Regions from separate parts of the Planococcus sp. BI3 genome, predicted to be linked through region 2. Evidence: riboswitches for the same ligand, from Rfam matches in the RefSeq annotation. Region 2 holds a riboswitch; each other region holds the start of a gene.

Region 1 (4,214 bases), 740 kb from region 2:
ATTTTTTCCGGAGACTGCCGAAAAAATGCTGGGTAAAGATGAGGGAGCTTGGGGACTGTTCTCGGGAGCGCTTGGCAAAGGAAAAAATATTTCTGATTTCAGTAAAGCGCTCATGGGATCGAAGGACGATTCGGACAGACTGATCAGCCAACTGCAGAAGACTGCCGCTGAAAGCAGCGCGAAAGACTGGCAACAGGCGGTAAAAGAATTCAAGGATCTGCATGCGTCAATTGAAGAAAAAAAGGCGAAGTTGCAAGAAGTGGCTGAGCAGTTCAACCAATTTGAAACAACTCAAAAGAGAGTGTTGGAGCTCAAAGCGAAGTTTGATGAAAACAAGCATGAAGAACTTACTGCAGCAGAAAACATTAAGCAATTGGAAATCAAACGGGAGCTGACGGAAAGTGAGTTGGCGGTTTCTCCCAATCTTCCGCTTTTCCAAAAGGTGCTCGGCAAAAAAGACGTGAAAAAAGATGAGATCAAAAAAGAGCTAGCTGAATGCCTCAATGAATTAAAAATACTGCATTCTAGACAATTCACGATTCAACAACAGCAAAAGGAATTGCAAGGGGAACAACAGCAGCTTGAAGAACGGCAGCAATCCTTTCTCAAGAAACTGGCAGATTATGATAAGCAGAGACTGGTTCTGCCAACTGCAGAATATTGGCAGAACCATACAGAAGCTTATGAAAAACGCCAGCGGGAGACAATTTGGCTGACGGATGAGCTGAATTTCGAACGCGGCTTATTGTTCTTGAAAGCAATGGAACTGCATAAGCTATTTCTGGCATTCAATAAAGAAACGGTAACCGTTGCATTGCGCCTATTGATGTCGCGGGATAAATTGAATCTGAATGATGAAGATCACGTCCGTTACCTCAAAAATATGTGGAACGTCATTCATTTGATCACACCGGTCGTGAGTACGACTTTCGCAAGCTTTTCATCGATGTATCGTGGAATAGACAAAGATTTTATTCAATACCTATTCATTGATGAAGCGGGGCAGGCGAGTCCCCAACAGGCAGCGGGTGCTTTGTGGAGATCACGAAAAGCCATAGTGGTCGGAGATCCGATTCAAATTGAGCCGGTGGTGACAATAGATCAGACGATTTTAACGGATATTCGCAAACATTATCAGTTGGAGGAAGATTTTATCGGTATTAGTGCTTCTGTTCAAAGTTTAGCAGATCGAGCAAATCCGAGAGGTACCTGGAAGATGGGCGGAGAATGGATCGGAACACCGCTATGGGTGCATCGCCGTTGCCTGGATCCGATGTTCTCGATCGCCAATGAAATCGCTTATGAAGGGAAAATGGTCTTGGCTGATGAAAGAACCGGAAAAGTTGCCTGGTATAACTGTGCAGGTAAGGCTGTGAATCGCCAATACGTCAGAGAGCAGGGAGACTTGATTGCCGAATTGATTGCCAAACACTGGTCAGCAGAAAGCAAAGAGCCTGATGTCTTTGTTATTACACCGTTCACTGCGGTTAAAGCAGGCTTGCAAGCGGCTGTCCGCAAAAAATTGCAATCATTGGCGATTGATCCCAAAAAAATCACCGACTGGACCAATAAATCCATCGGAACGGTCCATACTTTCCAAGGAAAAGAAGCAGAAATCGTTTATTTTGTAGCGGGGACAGATGCAGACAGTGACGGAGCTGCTCAATGGTCCTGCGCAAAACCCAATCTGCTCAATGTTGCAGTGACACGTGCAAAAAAAGAATTCTACATCATTGCCGACTATCAGCGCTTTTCAAAAAAGACTCATTATGAAACCATTGCGAAATATGTAGCAGTTCTGGAAGTTGAAGCTAAAGTGGAGCCAAGTGGAATCGCTCAATCCTGATGAGGCAACACTAAATCCCCGCAATTAACTTTCTTCGCAGGAGCATTGCCGGAAGTCGCTGAGCTGTTATTCGACAGCTGTTTTTAGGTCTGAATGATACATTGTGAAAAAAATCACAGAAATTTCATTGTTTTTCGACAGATTGGGTTGACCTGTTCCCTAGATACAGGTACCATATCTAGAATACTTAAAACTGAATAGTGAATTCTTATCAAGAGAAGTTGAGGGACTGGCCCGATGAAGCTTCAGCAACCAGCCGAAAGGTCAGGTGCTAAATCCAGCAGGCAAGCAATTGTCTGACAGATGAAAAGGAACGAGTTTGATATCGTAAAGCCTTCTTTTTCATGAAGGCTTTTTTTGTATATATGGGAGGTTGAGCAGATGGGTTTATTAGACGAATTAAAAAATCGGATTTTGACGGCGGACGGTGCCATGGGAACCTTGCTGTATTCGTACGGCATTGAGTATTGCAACGAGGAGTTGAATCTGCAGCGTCCGGAAGTGATCGAGAAGATCCACCAGGATTACATCAAAGCGGGAGCCGATATCATCCAGACCAACACATATGGAGCAAATGCGGCAAAACTGGCCCGTTACGGATTGGAAGAACAGGTCGCGGATATCAACAGAGCGGCTATTGGAATCGCTAAACGGGCGGCGGCACCAGGCGGGCAATTTGTGTTCGGAACCATCGGCGGAATCCGGGGAATCCGTAAAAGCGACGCCACATTGCAGGAAATCATTGCGATGGTCGACCAGCAGGCAAACCATCTGCTGTCGGGTGATCCGGACGGCCTGCTTTTGGAAACCTATTACGATTTCGAAGAGTTGGCGGCGACAGTCAAGCACCTGAAAGGGATGACTGACACGCCATTGATCGCCCAAGTGTCCATGCATGAGCCGGGCATCCTGCAAAACGGTATGTCGTTGAACGATGCCCTGCATCAACTGGAGGCGCTTGGAGCCGATATTGTCGGCGTCAACTGCCGTCTTGGCCCGCACCATACCATCCAGGCTTTTGAAGAAGTCACCTTGCCTGAAAAAGCATTTCTGTCAGCTTATCCGAACGCCAGCCTGCTGGATGTGGAAGATGGCCGGATTGTTTATGAATCGGAAGCGGATTATTTCGGACGCGCTGCTTTGCTATTGAGAGAAGAAGGCGTCCGTTTGATCGGTGGCTGCTGCGGCACAACGCCGAAGCATATTGAAGCGGTGAAAAAGCATCTCGGCAATTTGCCGCCGATCGTCCATAAGGAAGTCACCAAAAGAAAACCGATTGTCATCCGTGAAGCGGAAGTGCTGGAAGTTAAGCCGCTCCATGAAAAAGCTAAAACGGAACGGACCATCATCGTGGAGTTGGATACGCCGCGCCACCTGGATACCACCAAATTCCTGGAGGGCTCGGCCGCTTTGAATGATGCCGGGGTGGACGCCATCACGATGGCGGACAATTCGCTGGCATCGCCGCGCATCAGCAATATGGCGATGGGATCGATCCTCAAACATAAGCAAGACATTCGGGCGCTTGCCCACATCACCTGCCGCGACCGCAACCTGATTGGCCTGCAATCGCATTTGATGGGGCTCGATGCGCTCGGAATCCATGATATACTCGCCGTGACGGGCGATCCGACCAAAGTCGGTGATTTCCCGGGAGCGACCAGCGTCTATGACGTGTCGAGCATGGAATTGATCCAGCTGATCAAAAAGCTCAATGAAGGCATTTCATTTTCCGGCAAGCCTTTGCGGAAAAAAGCCAACTTCTCGGTAGCGGCGGCATTCAACCCGAATGTCCGTGTACTGGACCGGGCAGTGGCAAGACTTGATAAGAAAATTGAAAGCGGTGCGGATTATTTCATTTCGCAGCCGGTTTACACAAAAGAGAAAATCGTAGAAATCCACGAAGCGACCAAACACCTGGAAACGCCGATCTTTATTGGCGTAATGCCGTTGACCAGCATCCGCAGTGCAGAGTTCCTGCACAATGAAGTGCCGGGCATCAAGCTGTCGGAAGATGCACTGGAACGCATGCGCGCATGCGGTGAAGACAAAGAGCGCGCAACCGCAGAAGGCATCCAGATTGCGAAAGAATTGATTGATACGGCGGCGGAGCTGTTCCATGGCATCTACTTGATCACGCCATTTGTCCGTTACGATATGACCGTGGAATTGATTCATTACATCAGACAACTAGATCAACAGAAAGAGAGAGATGCCAGCCATGCCCAAACATCTTATTGAACAGCAGCTTGAAAAAAGAATATTGATCATCGACGGAGCCATGGGAACCATGATCCAAAACGTCGACCTTTCCCCAGAAGACTTCGGGGGCGAAGAGTTTGACGGTTGCAATGAATACTTGAATATT
Region 2 (4,214 bases):
TTAACGTGCTTATTTTTGAAGCGGTCCGCCATGTGTCGTGATTTCAGGAGAAACGGTACCGAACTTCTGGAAGTTTTTCTGGAATGCCTGTGCCAATGCCAATGCTTTTTGATCGTAAGCTTCTTTGTCAGCCCATGCATTGCGCGGGTTCAACACTTCTGTTGGAACGCCTGGTACTTCTACAGGAATCTCAAGGCCGAAGAATGATTCTTTTTCAGTCGGGACATTGTTCAATTCGCCTTTGATGGCAGCGCGAACCATTGTCCGTGTGTAAGAAAGCTTCATGCGGCTTCCGACTCCGTATACGCCGCCAGTCCAGCCGGTATTGACAAGGAACACCTGAACGCCGTGCTCATCAATTTTTTTGCCGAGCATTTCAGCATAGACTGTTGCGTGCAATGGAAGGAACGGTGAACCGAAGCACGTTGAGAACGTTGCTTCAGGAGATGTGATGCCGCGTTCCGTACCAGCCAATTTCGATGTGTAGCCACTTAGGAAATGGTACATTGCCTGCTCTTTCGTCAACTTGCTGATTGGAGGCAGAACGCCGAAAGCATCTGCTGTCAGGAAGACGATTGTTTTCGGATGACCTGCTACAGAAGGGTCTACAATATTATCAATTGCCTGCATCGGGTACGCAGCACGTGTGTTTTCAGTCAGTGAATCATCGTCATAATTCGGGATGCGTGTATCAGGATCCACTACGACGTTTTCAAGAACAGAACCGAAACGGATTGCGTCATAGATCTGTGGTTCGTTTTCACGGGATAGATTGATGGTTTTTGCATAGCAGCCGCCTTCGATATTAAAGACGCCGTTATCAGACCAGCCGTGCTCGTCATCACCGACCAGTTTACGGTCACCATCAGCCGACAAGGTCGTTTTGCCCGTACCGGACAAGCCGAAGAACAAGGTAACATCGCCATCTTGTCCAACATTAGCTGAACAGTGCATCGGAAGGATGCCTTTTTCAGGCAACAGGTAGTTCATGATCGAGAAGATGGATTTCTTCATCTCGCCGGCATATTCAGTTCCGCCGATCAAAATGATGCGTTTTTCCATTGACACGATGATGAATGTTTCAGAAGCGGTGCCATCAACAGCAGGATCTGCCTTGAATGTAGGGGCATAGACCACAGTGAATTGAGCTTCATGCACTTTCAATTCTTCAGCCGATGGGCGGATGAACAATTGGTGGGCAAACAGGTTATGCCACGCGTATTCAGTGATTGTTTGGATTGGCACACGTGATTCGTGGTCAGCTCCGGCAAATCCTTTGAAAACGTAAAGTGCATCTTTGTCTTTTAGGTGCTTGATAACTTTAGCGTATAGTTTTTCAAAAACTTCGCTTGAAATTGGACGGTTCACATTGCCCCAGTCGACTTTGTTTTTAGAACTTTCTTCTTCCACAATGTATTTGTCTTTCGGTGAGCGGCCAGTGTATTTCCCTGTCTCCGCTGCTACAGCGCCTTCCCGTGTCAGTACCGCTTCACCGCGGGATGTTGCTGCTTCCACTAATTGTGGCACTGATAATTGAACATGTACATTTTGGCCAGTTAAAAGGTCCTTCAAATCGTTTGCAAAGTTCACTGAAGTCATATATATGTACCTTCCTTTTCTATTATTCCCATAGCGATGGGGAGGATGTATATTCGTTCATTAGTATAACACATTAGGTTGATTAGTCTATACTAATCCCTTGCAGAAATGAAAAAATTAAAAACGGGTTTTTTAGATCAGGTGGAAATCTAAGGGGTTGTGCGTAATAAAAGCTGGGCTGGAAGCCTCTATCCGCCAATCTGTTTCATCCCCATCCAATAGTTTTAACGGGTGAATTTCTTTATTTAATTCAATTGAATACTTTTATTTGCCAAAAATGTTGACAACTCCGTGCTATTTCCGTATGATGAAAAATTGAACGGATACTCTTATTCCGAGCTGGTGGAGGGGACAGGCCCTATGAAACCCGGCAACCTGCTGCGACCGCAGTGATGGTGCCAAACCTGAAACAAGGCTCACAGGCCTTGGATGATAAGAGTGAAAGGTGCTTATGATGATTCTCCTTTCCTCATGGTGAATGAGTGAAGGGATTTTTTTATGGAATGCCCTTAATCCTCGTGTGAAAGGCCACAAACGGCTTAAAGTTCAATCCGGATTTTGTCTGGAACGGACTTGACATGGGAAACGAGTACCGTATCAATTTCGAGAGCAATCTCGCAGGATATAAGGAGGAACATTTTTTGAAAAACCGTCGATTATTTACATCAGAATCAGTAACAGAAGGACATCCGGATAAAATCTGTGACCAAATCTCAGATGCTATATTGGATGCAATCTTAACCGAGGATCCAAACGCGCGTGTCGCGTGCGAAACGACTGTAACTACAGGATTGGTTCTGGTAGCAGGAGAAATCACTACTTCCACTTATGTGGATATCCCGAAAGTTGTTAGACAAACGATAAAAGAAATTGGATATACACGAGCTAAATACGGCTTCGACTCAGAAACTAGTGCGGTCCTTACAGCGATCGATGAGCAATCACCAGATATCGCTGCAGGAGTCAACGTGGCACTTGAAGCACGCGAAGGCAAAATGACAGATAAAGAATTGGATGAAATCGGAGCAGGCGACCAAGGGTTGATGTTCGGATATGCCAACAACGAAACAGAAGAATTAATGCCATTGCCGATTTCACTGGCACATAAATTGGCGCGCCGCTTGGCTGAAGTACGCAAGGAAGAAATTCTTCCCTATTTGCGTCCGGATGGCAAAACGCAGGTGACAGTTGAATATGATGAAAACAATAAACCACTTCGCGTGGATACGATTGTCATCTCTACTCAGCATCACCCGGAAGTAACGCTTGAGCAGATTCAACGCAATATCAAAGAATACGTCATTAAAGAAGTTGTTCCGGCAAAATGGATCGATGAAGACACGAAATACTTCATCAACCCAACTGGGCGTTTCGTAATTGGTGGACCTCAGGGAGATGCAGGCTTGACTGGCCGCAAAATCATCGTGGATACCTACGGTGGCTATGCTCGCCATGGTGGTGGAGCATTTTCCGGTAAAGATGCAACAAAAGTTGACCGTTCAGCAGCCTATGCTGCACGCTATGTAGCGAAAAACATTGTAGCAGCTGGCCTTGCAGATAAATGTGAAGTGCAATTGGCGTATGCAATCGGTGTGGCACATCCCGTGTCCATCGCTTTCGATACATTCGGCACCGGTACAGTGGATGAAGACAAATTAGACGATTTGGTTCGCGCGAATTTTGATTTGCGTCCTGCCGGAATCATCAAAATGCTTGATCTTCGCCGCCCGATCTACAAGCAGACTGCAGCCTACGGACATTTTGGCCGTACGGATGTCGATCTTCCTTGGGAACGCACCGACAAAGCAGCAATCCTGAAAGAACAAGCTGGCGTAGAAGCGGGCATCTAAAACTGAAAAGCAAAAAAGGACGGCCAGGCAGCGATGCCCGGCCGTCCTTTTTTTTATGAAGTGGAGCTTGTCTGCAGTTTATCAACGCGTTTTCCGATGGCTTCAATCAATTCAGCCGGGAGTGGAAAATTCATGGCTGCAGGATCTGACTGGACTGCGGCGATGATAGTCGGCAATGAATCCTCGGGAATATCAAATTTCGAGAAATCTTTCGGCAAACCGACTTGCTCTTGCATATTGCGGATTTTCTCCACCACTTCTTCAAGTAAAGTTTGTGGAGATTTATTGCGGATATCCAGATTCAAGGCTTGTGCCAGTCCTTCGATTTTTGGCAGGTACAACGCCGGAATCATTTCGATGACGTGGGGCAGGAAAACCGCATTCGCAAGGCCATGCGGTATCCGGTAAAGCGCCCCGTAAGCATGTGCCAGATTGTGGACCGGAATGGCGTTCAGCGCGAAGCTGAAGGCAGTGATGCCCATGGTGCTGGCTTGCAGCATCTCCATACGGGCTTTGACATTGCTGCCATTTTGTACGGCTTCCACGATGTTTTTTTCGAACATCCGGATGGTCTGAAGCGCATAGGCATCGGTAAAGCCGGTTGCTGTAGGCGACATCAAAGCTTCGATGGCGTGGGTCAATGCGTCGAAGCCGGTAAAAGCTGTGATGAACGGCGGCAACCCAAGGGTCAAGTCCGGATCCAGAACGGCCATATTGGCACTGATGAAAGGGTGGATGATATTCGTTTTGACTCTTTTTTCTTCA
Region 3 (4,214 bases), 1.5 Mb from region 2:
CCGCACCTTTGTCGGCGGCGATAAAAGGCTCGAATGCTTTGGCGAGCGTTGGGATATCGGCGTGATTGGGGATGATGGGAATGGTCAGTACCGCATCTTCTTCCCACAAACCGAATGCTTTGATCAATTCCTGTCCTTGGAAATCGATTTTTCCGGCATCGCCGTATAACTCGGAAATGACATTATTGGCGACCGTATGGACGTGGAGGCTGCAGCCGGCCGCCGTCTTTCCATAGATTGCGCAATGCAATAAGGTTTCAGCAGATGGTTTCAAATGTGTTTCTGCAGCCGGCTGGCCGTTGGCATCGACAAGCAAAAAGTCTTCATCGGTCCGTTTCTTTTTGTCTTTGCCGCTGGCGGTGACCAAGAATTCGAGCGGTTGGTCCGCGACCTTGATGGCGAGATTTCCGCTGGTTCCCATAAACCAGTCGCGAGACGCCAGTTCATCTTTGACATCCGCCAGTTCCAGCCATTTTTCCCGCAATGCAGTCATGACTTCACTCCTATATAGTCATCGACAATCGCAATGACTTCGTTGAAAGTTTCAAATGGTTCGTAAGCGATGCCAGCCTCTTGGCATTTCTCCGCCAATAAATCCCTGGCGATGACGAAATCGGCTTTTTTGGCTGCTTCCCAATCACTGATGGAATCCCCGATGACGATGCTTTTCGTGCCGGTATCCAAAATTTCCCGGATGACGGATGGCTTACAGCATCCACAGCCCTGGCTGCTGCATTTTTCATCGCAGCCATGCGGGAATTCCAGTTTGATGAGGTCTCCTGAAAAGTCGGCACCGTTGCAATAGATGCCGTCAAGAGGTCCGAAAGGTTCAAGGAGCGGATAGACGAAAAAGTCGATTCCACCGCTGACAATGTATAAAGGCAGTTCCTGTTTTCTCGTATAAGCGACAAAGTCACTGAAACCTTCCCGTATTTCCGCCTGTTCCAAAACATATGAAATGATTTCGTCTTTTGCCGAAACAGGGAGCAGGGAAAACATGTTCGCTACACCCTCACGTATCGAGATGGATTGGTCGAGGATTTGGTCTTTGACTGGTTCCCAGCCCGGCGGATCAAATTTCTTCATGATGGCGATGATATTATCGTTGGCGGTAATCGTACCGTCAAAATCGCAAAAAATAATCGGTTTGTTCAATCTCTTCACCCCCATAACTCAAGTGCAGTTTGTAATTCTTTATGCTGTTTGCCGGCATCCTGCAGGGTTTCTCCTTGCAGCACCGCATCTATTGCCTGTCTGAAGGCACGGCCGCCCCCAGCTGCACCAGCCGGATGTCCGTGAATTCCACCGCCGGCATTAATGACACTATCTATCTCGTAATCTGCCAGCAGTAAAGGCACAAGCCCCGGATGGATGCCGGCAGAAGGCACTGGGAAGCTTCGTTTCAATGGGCTGTCCCTAATCAGTTCCTTGCCGAGTGCAAGAGCAGCTGTTTTTTCCAATGCAACACTGCCGTAAGGAGAAGGGAACAGGGAGAAATCTGCACCGGCATAGCGGACCAGCTTTCCGAGTGCGAGCGGCGCAGCAAGCCCGTAAAACGGGGATGAAGTGAAAGCGCCACTGAATGCCGGATGCGCCATCAGCGGCAAACCGATTTCATCATCTTCCGCCAATTCCTGCAGCACATCGAGCCCGTATGCGTGGACGTTGAACAATAAGGCATCCGCTCCAAGCTCGCGTGCTTTTCGTGCCTTACCTCTCAGGTCGGAAGTTCTGCCCGACAGGTTCACTGCATAATATGTGCGATGGCCCGTTTCCTCATAGACATTCTCCAGCACCCGTTTCCCTGTGATGATGCGGCTTTCGAATGGAGTCAGCGGATTTTCAAATAAAATTTCGTCGTCTTTAACGAGGTCTACGCCGCCTAATGCCTGTTCGCGCAATTGAGCGGATAAAAAATCCATGTCGCGGCCGATGACGCCTTTGAATATGCTCATCAGAAGCGGCCTTCCAGCTACGCCGAGTGTATTGCGGATTTCTTCTATGCCGAAGCGCGGACCGGGAAAGTGGCTGAGCAGGTCATGGCTGAAATCCAAATCCAATAGCTTCACTTCGCCATCCAGAGATAGTTTGCCGAAAACCGTAGTCAGGATGGCAGGCAAGTCGGCTGAGAAATTGATGCTCGGGTAGGCAATTTCGAGTTCTGCTTTTATCAGCTCCGGCTTCAATGGATGGCTGTCTTCCGCGAATTCTACGATGGAGACAACATGCCCCTTATGGTGTTTCAATTGTGCCTGATCAAGCAGCGGCAAATCTGTCCAAGAGCCGATCGTCAAGCCCAAAGCGATGCCTTCCGCCTTTTCCCCGAAGGAACCGGGCTTTCCATACACTTGATAAGTAGCAGTCAATAAGCTCATCTATTCCACACTCCCATGCAATTTTTAAAAAATAAAAAACCTCTTCAAATAAGAAGAGGTTAAGGGCGTTAACAACTTCTTATTTCTCAGCCATCGGTTCTGGCTGCAAGAATTAGCACCGTGTCCATCATTGGACCGGTTGCCGGGTATCATAGGGCTTGTCCCTCCACCTGCTCTGAATAAGAAAGATATGAAATTGGGTGAAACAGTTTTATAGGTTCAATCCAAAATAATAATTCGATTTAATAGAGTAAAGTAATTCTGATTATTTCATGTGTGCAGAAATCTGTCAACACTGTTATTGCAAAATTGTTTTTATTGGGAAAATGGATTGACAGTCAATTCTGAATCGTGATAGGATTCTCTGCATAACTTAAATTGAATAACACGCAGTACTCTTATCAAGAGCTGGCAGAGGGATTTTGGCCCGATGACGCCCAGCAACCGACCGTAATACCGTTGTGAGACGGGGCGCCCAGGCGCCAGGATGAAAATCCTGCAAGGCACGGTGCTAATTCCATCAGAAATTTATTTTCTGAAAGATAAGAGGCATGGGATCTCTTATTCTGGCCTCTTTCTTTTTATGAAAGAGGCTTTTTATATTGCAGAAGAAAGGAAGATAGATGATGACTCTTACTGTTCCGACCACTTATAAGGCATTAACCGAAGAGACAGCCGTTGCTTTGGCGAAAGCTGGCCATACATTTGATCCTGCTGCCCAATTAGCTTGCCGGGAAATCGGCGATGGCAATTTGAATTATGTTTTCCAAATTGAAGACCCGAATACAGGGAAGCGGTTGATCATCAAGCAGGCACTGCCTTATGCCAAGGTCATCGGCGAAAGCTGGCCGTTGACGTTAAAGCGGGCAACAATTGAAGCAAATGTCCTCAAAAAGCATGGAGAATTTGTTCCATCCTTGGTACCGGTTGTTTACGCAACAGATGAGGAACTGGCCATTACTGTGATGGAGGATTTATCCCACTTGGAGATTGCGCGGGAGGGTTTGGTCAACGGACGGAATTTCCCGAGACTGCCCCAGGATATTGGCGAATACTTGGCACTGACTTTATTTCATACATCGGATTACGGCTTGCATCCTTTTGAAAAAAAGCGCTTGGCTGCAGAGTTTTCCAATCCTGAGTTGTGCAAAATTACAGAAGACCTCATTTTTACGGATCCGTTCTTTGACCTCGACACCAATGATTACGAACCGCAGCTCCAAGCAGCGGCAGAGGCGATTTGGAGCGATGGGAAGCTGCAGCTGGAAGTGGCGAAGTTGAAGAAGAGCTTTTTGACCGAAGCGGAAGCGCTGCTGCATGGCGATCTTCATACAGGCAGTATTTTTGCGAGCCAGACCGAAACCAAAGTGATTGATCCGGAATTTGGTTTCTACGGTCCGATCGGGTTTGATGTTGGCTTGTTCCTGGCCAACTTGATTTTCCAGTCCATCACACGCGAAGGCGAAGATCGCCAGGTAATCGTGGAGGATATCGGAAAAACATGGGAAGTTTTTGCTGCTGCATTTTCCGGGTTGTGGAAAAACCACAGCGTCGAATCGTTCAAGGAAACTGAAGGCTACCTGGAATACGTGCTTGGCAAAGTACTGGCAGATGCGGCTGGATTTGCAGGCTGTGAATTGATCCGCCGGACGATCGGCTTGGCGCATGTCAAAGATCTGGACAGCATCGAAGACACGGAAAAAAGAATCACTTTTAAGAAACAGGCTTTGGATACTGGCCGGGCTTTGATTCTGCAGCGTCAAGAAACCACATCAATCGGGGATGTACTGCAAATTCTGGAGGAGGCGCGCACATGAGCATTCCTTTATCCATCAAATG
Region 4 (4,214 bases), 1.9 Mb from region 2:
ACTGTTGAAATCTTTATCATTTTCAATTGCCAAAATGCCGATATGGTTAAAAGCCACGCCATAATCACTGTAATACGGCGTCACGGCTAACGGAAGAATTGCATCGACAAATTCCGGATACAATTTACCCCATTCCAAAGTTTTCATCCCTCCTAAGGAGCCGCCAATTACTCCGGAAAGATGGTTGATGCCCAGCTTTTTTAATGCATAATATTCCGCCCGCACCATATCACCTATCGTCAGGGTTGGGAAATCAGCACGATAAGGAGCACCGGTTGCCGGGTTTATCGATAAAGGGCCGGTCGATCCATGGCACCCTCCCAGGACATTGAAGGTAATCACTTGAAAAACAGATGTATCCACCGGCTTGCCTGGTCCGATTAATCCTGCCCACCACCCCGGATCTCCTTCTGTGCCAACTGCATATTGATCTCCTGTCAATGCATGGCACACAAGGACAGCAGGAGCTTTTTCATCTCCATGACGTTCGTATGCAAGTTCTACATTGTCTAAAGTCTTAGTTGAATCCAGGGTTAACGAGCCAATGGATACTGTCTTCATGAAAATCCCTCCTTATGCCTTTTCCAGTACTGCTGCCTTTATCGCCTGTTCCAAGTCAGCAATTAAATCTTCTGTGTTTTCCAGCCCGACAGACAACCGGATCAACTCTTCCGTTACTCCAGATGCTTTCAGCTCTTCTTCGTTCAATTGCTGATGCGTGGTGGATGCCGGATGGATAATCAGCGATTTGGCGTCTCCCACATTGGCAACGTGCGACCAAAGGTTGACACTGTCGATCACTTTGCGGCCAGCTTCCCGCCCGCCTTTTATGCCAAAGTTGACAATCGAACCATAACCGCCATTCTTCAAGTATTTCTTAGCCAATTGATGTGAAGGATGATCCTCAAAGCCTAAGAAATTGACCCACTCGATTTGTGGATGCTGTTTTAGATAATCAGCAATAATCTGAGCGTTGCTGCTGTGTTTCGGAATGCGGAGATGCAAAGTCTCCAGACCCTGCAGCAAAGCATGAGCACTATCCGGACTCAATGAAGGGCCAAAATCCCGCAGCAGCTGCACACGCAGTTTTGTCGCAAACGCCGCATCCGGTACATCAATGCCATAACGCAGACCATGATAGCTCTCATCAGGCTGTGTATAATTCGGAAAACGTGGATTGTCCCAATTGAATTTCCCGGCATCCACTGCTACGCCGCCGATCGTCGTGCCATGGCCGCCAATCCACTTCGTAGCAGAATGAATGACCACATCCGCACCAAATTCTATCGGGTTGCTGCCGTATGGAGAAGCGAAGGTGTTGTCGATCAATAATGGAATTCCATTTTCATGGGCAATTGCTGCCACTTTTTCTACATCAAAGACATTCAGGCTTGGATTGCCGATAATTTCCCCGAAAAAGACCTTCGTTTTATCTGTGATTGCCGATTTGAAATTTTCCGGATCGGTAGCATCGACGAATTTTGTCGTGATGCCATAACGCGGCAAAGTATTCGCAAACAAATTGTACGTGCCCCCGTAAAGGCTGCTGTCTGCCACTATTTCGTCTCCGGCTTCAGCAATGTTCATAATTGAAAATGCAATGGCCGCCATTCCGGAAGATAAAGCAACTGCAGCAGTGCCGCCTTCCAATAATGCTACCCGTTGTTCAAATACATCGACAGTCGGATTCATGATGCGCGAGTAGATATTGCCAGTATCCTTGAGGCCAAAGAGATCTTGTGCATGCTGTGTATCTTTAAAAACATAGGAAGTTGTTTTATAAACAGGCACCCCTCTTGATCCAGTTGTTGGATCGGGCTGTTGTCCGCCATGCAATAATAAAGTTTCCGGTTTTAAGTTTGTCATTTTCCATTCCCCCTGAGTTTTATTGATAGATATTGTCGAAGAGGACAGCAAAAAGCCCCCTTCGCTTAAGAAGAGGGCCGTAAATTACGGAGTTTCCTCCTCTCATCTGTCAGAACCTTTCGTTCGGTTCTGTAGGAATTAGCACCTTTCCAGACAAAATCGTCTGTTGGTTGCCGGGCATCACAGGGCCTATCCCTCCGCCACTCTTGATAAGAGTATTTGATTTAGTTTTTCATCTTGTTGAGAAGTATAAAAACTTTGTCGCTTTTTGTCAAGTGGATTAGTCAAAAAATTTTGAAACCTTGTGCTGCTTCAAACGTTATCTTTTAATGTAGAGGAGGAGTCGGTATGTTTATCTGGATTTTGCTATTATTTATTATCTGCTATGTAATCGGCTGCTTTCATGGATCTCTCGCAGCTCAGGTTTTATCAGGGGTCAACGTCAAAAAGGAAGGTGTAAAAAATTCCGGCGCTTCCAATGCCGCCATCGTATTGGGCTGGAAATATGGGGTGCTTGTCGCTTTCATCGATATTTCCAAAGGATTTGCAGCTGTTGCAGGCTTGCGGCTTCTGCTGGATTCCAGCAGCCTTTCTCCCGAAATGTTCTGGACTTTGTTGTTCATCGCAGGTGCCGGCGTAATTTTTGGCCATAACTTCCCGTTCTATATGAATTTCAGCGGCGGCAAAGGGACCGCTTCGGTAATCGGCGTCATGCTGGCCCTCGATTGGAAGCTTGGACTGGTTGGACTGCTCTTGCTCATCGGCGTTTCACTGGCCACCGATTATTTGGTCATTGGCGTACTGGTCCTTTACGCGGTTTATTTCATCATTGCTTTCGGACCTGCTGTTGGGCCGTGGCCATTGCTGACAGCCCTGGCCTTATTCGCGATGGCGGTATGGAAGCATAGCGAAAACATTATTCGAATAAAGAATGGAAGCGAGAGCAAAGTATCCTCCATCTTCAAGAAGAAGCCTTCAAATCCTGTCTAATAGAGGATTTAAACTAATTATTGCTTTCATTTAAAAGATTGTGAAATAAATATCATAATTCCTCTTGACTTTTTTGTTATTTCACCATAAAGTAAGAACCACGAATCGAATAGCATACATCACTTTCTTATCAAGAGAAACCGAGGGACAGGCCCTGAGACGTTTCGGCAGCAGATTTGTTTAACCGCAAAAACTGTGCCAACTCCTGCAAATGCCGTTTGTGCATTTGGAAGATGAGAATTAGATGGTTTCAACAGGAGCCTTCTTTTTTCTTATGGATAAGAAAAAAGGGGGCTCTTTTTTGTCCATTATCTCAGGGAGAATGTGAGACACCATCGATTTGATAAGATCCATTACAGCATGAGGAGGTTCAATCACCATGATTCAATTCGAAGGCGTCGCCAAAACTTATCAATCAGGAAAACAGGAAATCTATGCCTTGAACGGCATTGACCTGACCGTCGAAACCGGCGAAATCTACGGGGTCATTGGCTTTAGCGGAGCCGGAAAAAGTTCACTGATCCGCACCGTGAATCTGCTCGAACGGCCTTCTGCAGGACGCGTGTTGATTCAGGGAAAAGACATTTCTACTTTATCCAGCAAAGAGATCCGCACCATCCGAAAAGATATCGGCATGATTTTCCAGCATTTCAACTTGCTGAATTCAAAAACCGTTTACCATAATGTGGCGATGCCGCTCTTGCTCGCGAAGACACCAAAAGCAGATATTGAAAAACAGGTAACCGACTTGCTGGACTTTGTCGGCCTGGCAGACCAGGCGCAAAAATATCCAGATCAACTGTCAGGCGGACAGAAACAACGGATCGGCATTGCCCGGGCGCTCGCGACTAATCCATCTGTTCTGTTGTGTGATGAAGCGACTTCGGCACTTGATCCGCAAACGACTAAATCGATTTTGGACCTGCTTCGCAAAATCAATAAGGAATACAACATCACGATTTTGCTCATCACTCATGAAATGGGCGTCATCCGGGAAATCTGCGACAAGGTGGCCGTTCTTGAAGCGGGGAAAGTCATCGAGCAAGGCAGCGTTTTCGATATTTTCTCGAACCCACAGCAACCAACCACCAAACGGTTTGTCCGCTCCGTCATGAATGACGAACTACCAGATTCGCTGCTGGCACAAATTCAGGCTGCCGAAAGCGATAATGCCATCTACCGCCTCCAGTTTACCGGCAGCTCCGTCGGCAAACCGTTCATGTCCCGTGTATCACGTGATTTCAAAGTTGATTTGAATGTGCTGTTCGGCAACATCACCGAGCTGCAAGGCGTCCCGTACGGCAACCTGATCGTGGAATTTTCCGGCGAGCCAAGTGAAATTGCACTGGCCTTGTCCT

The links. A riboswitch is a leader RNA that binds a small molecule or an ion and turns the genes downstream of it on or off. The one in region 2 is predicted to bind S-adenosylmethionine.
Region 1: linked by a shared signal. The riboswitch ahead of AC1MEO_RS10090 (bifunctional homocysteine S-methyltransferase/methylenetetrahydrofolate reductase) and the one ahead of metK (methionine adenosyltransferase) in region 2 are both predicted to bind S-adenosylmethionine.
Region 3: linked by a shared signal. The riboswitch ahead of mtnW (2,3-diketo-5-methylthiopentyl-1-phosphate enolase) and the one ahead of metK (methionine adenosyltransferase) in region 2 are both predicted to bind S-adenosylmethionine.
Region 4: linked by a shared signal. The riboswitch ahead of AC1MEO_RS16690 (O-acetylhomoserine aminocarboxypropyltransferase/cysteine synthase family protein) and the one ahead of metK (methionine adenosyltransferase) in region 2 are both predicted to bind S-adenosylmethionine.

The regions. Positions count from the first base shown of each region.
Region 1 is NZ_CM155266.1:2,027,241-2,031,454, reverse strand. It holds gene AC1MEO_RS10095 (DEAD/DEAH box helicase) at 1-1,846, shown strand, start outside; SAM riboswitch class I at 2,052-2,156, shown strand; gene AC1MEO_RS10090 (bifunctional homocysteine S-methyltransferase/methylenetetrahydrofolate reductase) at 2,228-4,087, shown strand; gene metH (methionine synthase) at 4,068-4,214, shown strand, end outside.
Region 2 is NZ_CM155266.1:1,288,880-1,293,093, reverse strand. It holds gene pckA (phosphoenolpyruvate carboxykinase (ATP)) at 10-1,599, opposite strand; SAM riboswitch class I at 1,926-2,038, shown strand; gene metK (methionine adenosyltransferase) at 2,241-3,449, shown strand; gene AC1MEO_RS06480 (iron-containing alcohol dehydrogenase) at 3,503-4,214, opposite strand, start outside.
Region 3 is NZ_CM155266.1:2,759,579-2,763,792, forward strand. It holds gene AC1MEO_RS13860 (methylthioribulose 1-phosphate dehydratase) at 1-493, opposite strand, end outside; gene AC1MEO_RS13865 (2-hydroxy-3-keto-5-methylthiopentenyl-1-phosphate phosphatase) at 490-1,155, opposite strand; gene mtnW (2,3-diketo-5-methylthiopentyl-1-phosphate enolase) at 1,161-2,375, opposite strand; SAM riboswitch class I at 2,452-2,561, opposite strand; SAM riboswitch class I at 2,771-2,924, shown strand; gene mtnK (S-methyl-5-thioribose kinase) at 3,002-4,192, shown strand; gene mtnA (S-methyl-5-thioribose-1-phosphate isomerase) at 4,189-4,214, shown strand, end outside.
Region 4 is NZ_CM155266.1:3,327,825-3,332,038, reverse strand. It holds gene metX (homoserine O-acetyltransferase MetX) at 1-561, opposite strand, end outside; gene AC1MEO_RS16690 (O-acetylhomoserine aminocarboxypropyltransferase/cysteine synthase family protein) at 574-1,866, opposite strand; SAM riboswitch class I at 1,966-2,082, opposite strand; gene AC1MEO_RS16685 (glycerol-3-phosphate acyltransferase) at 2,215-2,856, shown strand; SAM riboswitch class I at 2,981-3,096, shown strand; gene AC1MEO_RS16680 (methionine ABC transporter ATP-binding protein) at 3,236-4,214, shown strand, end outside.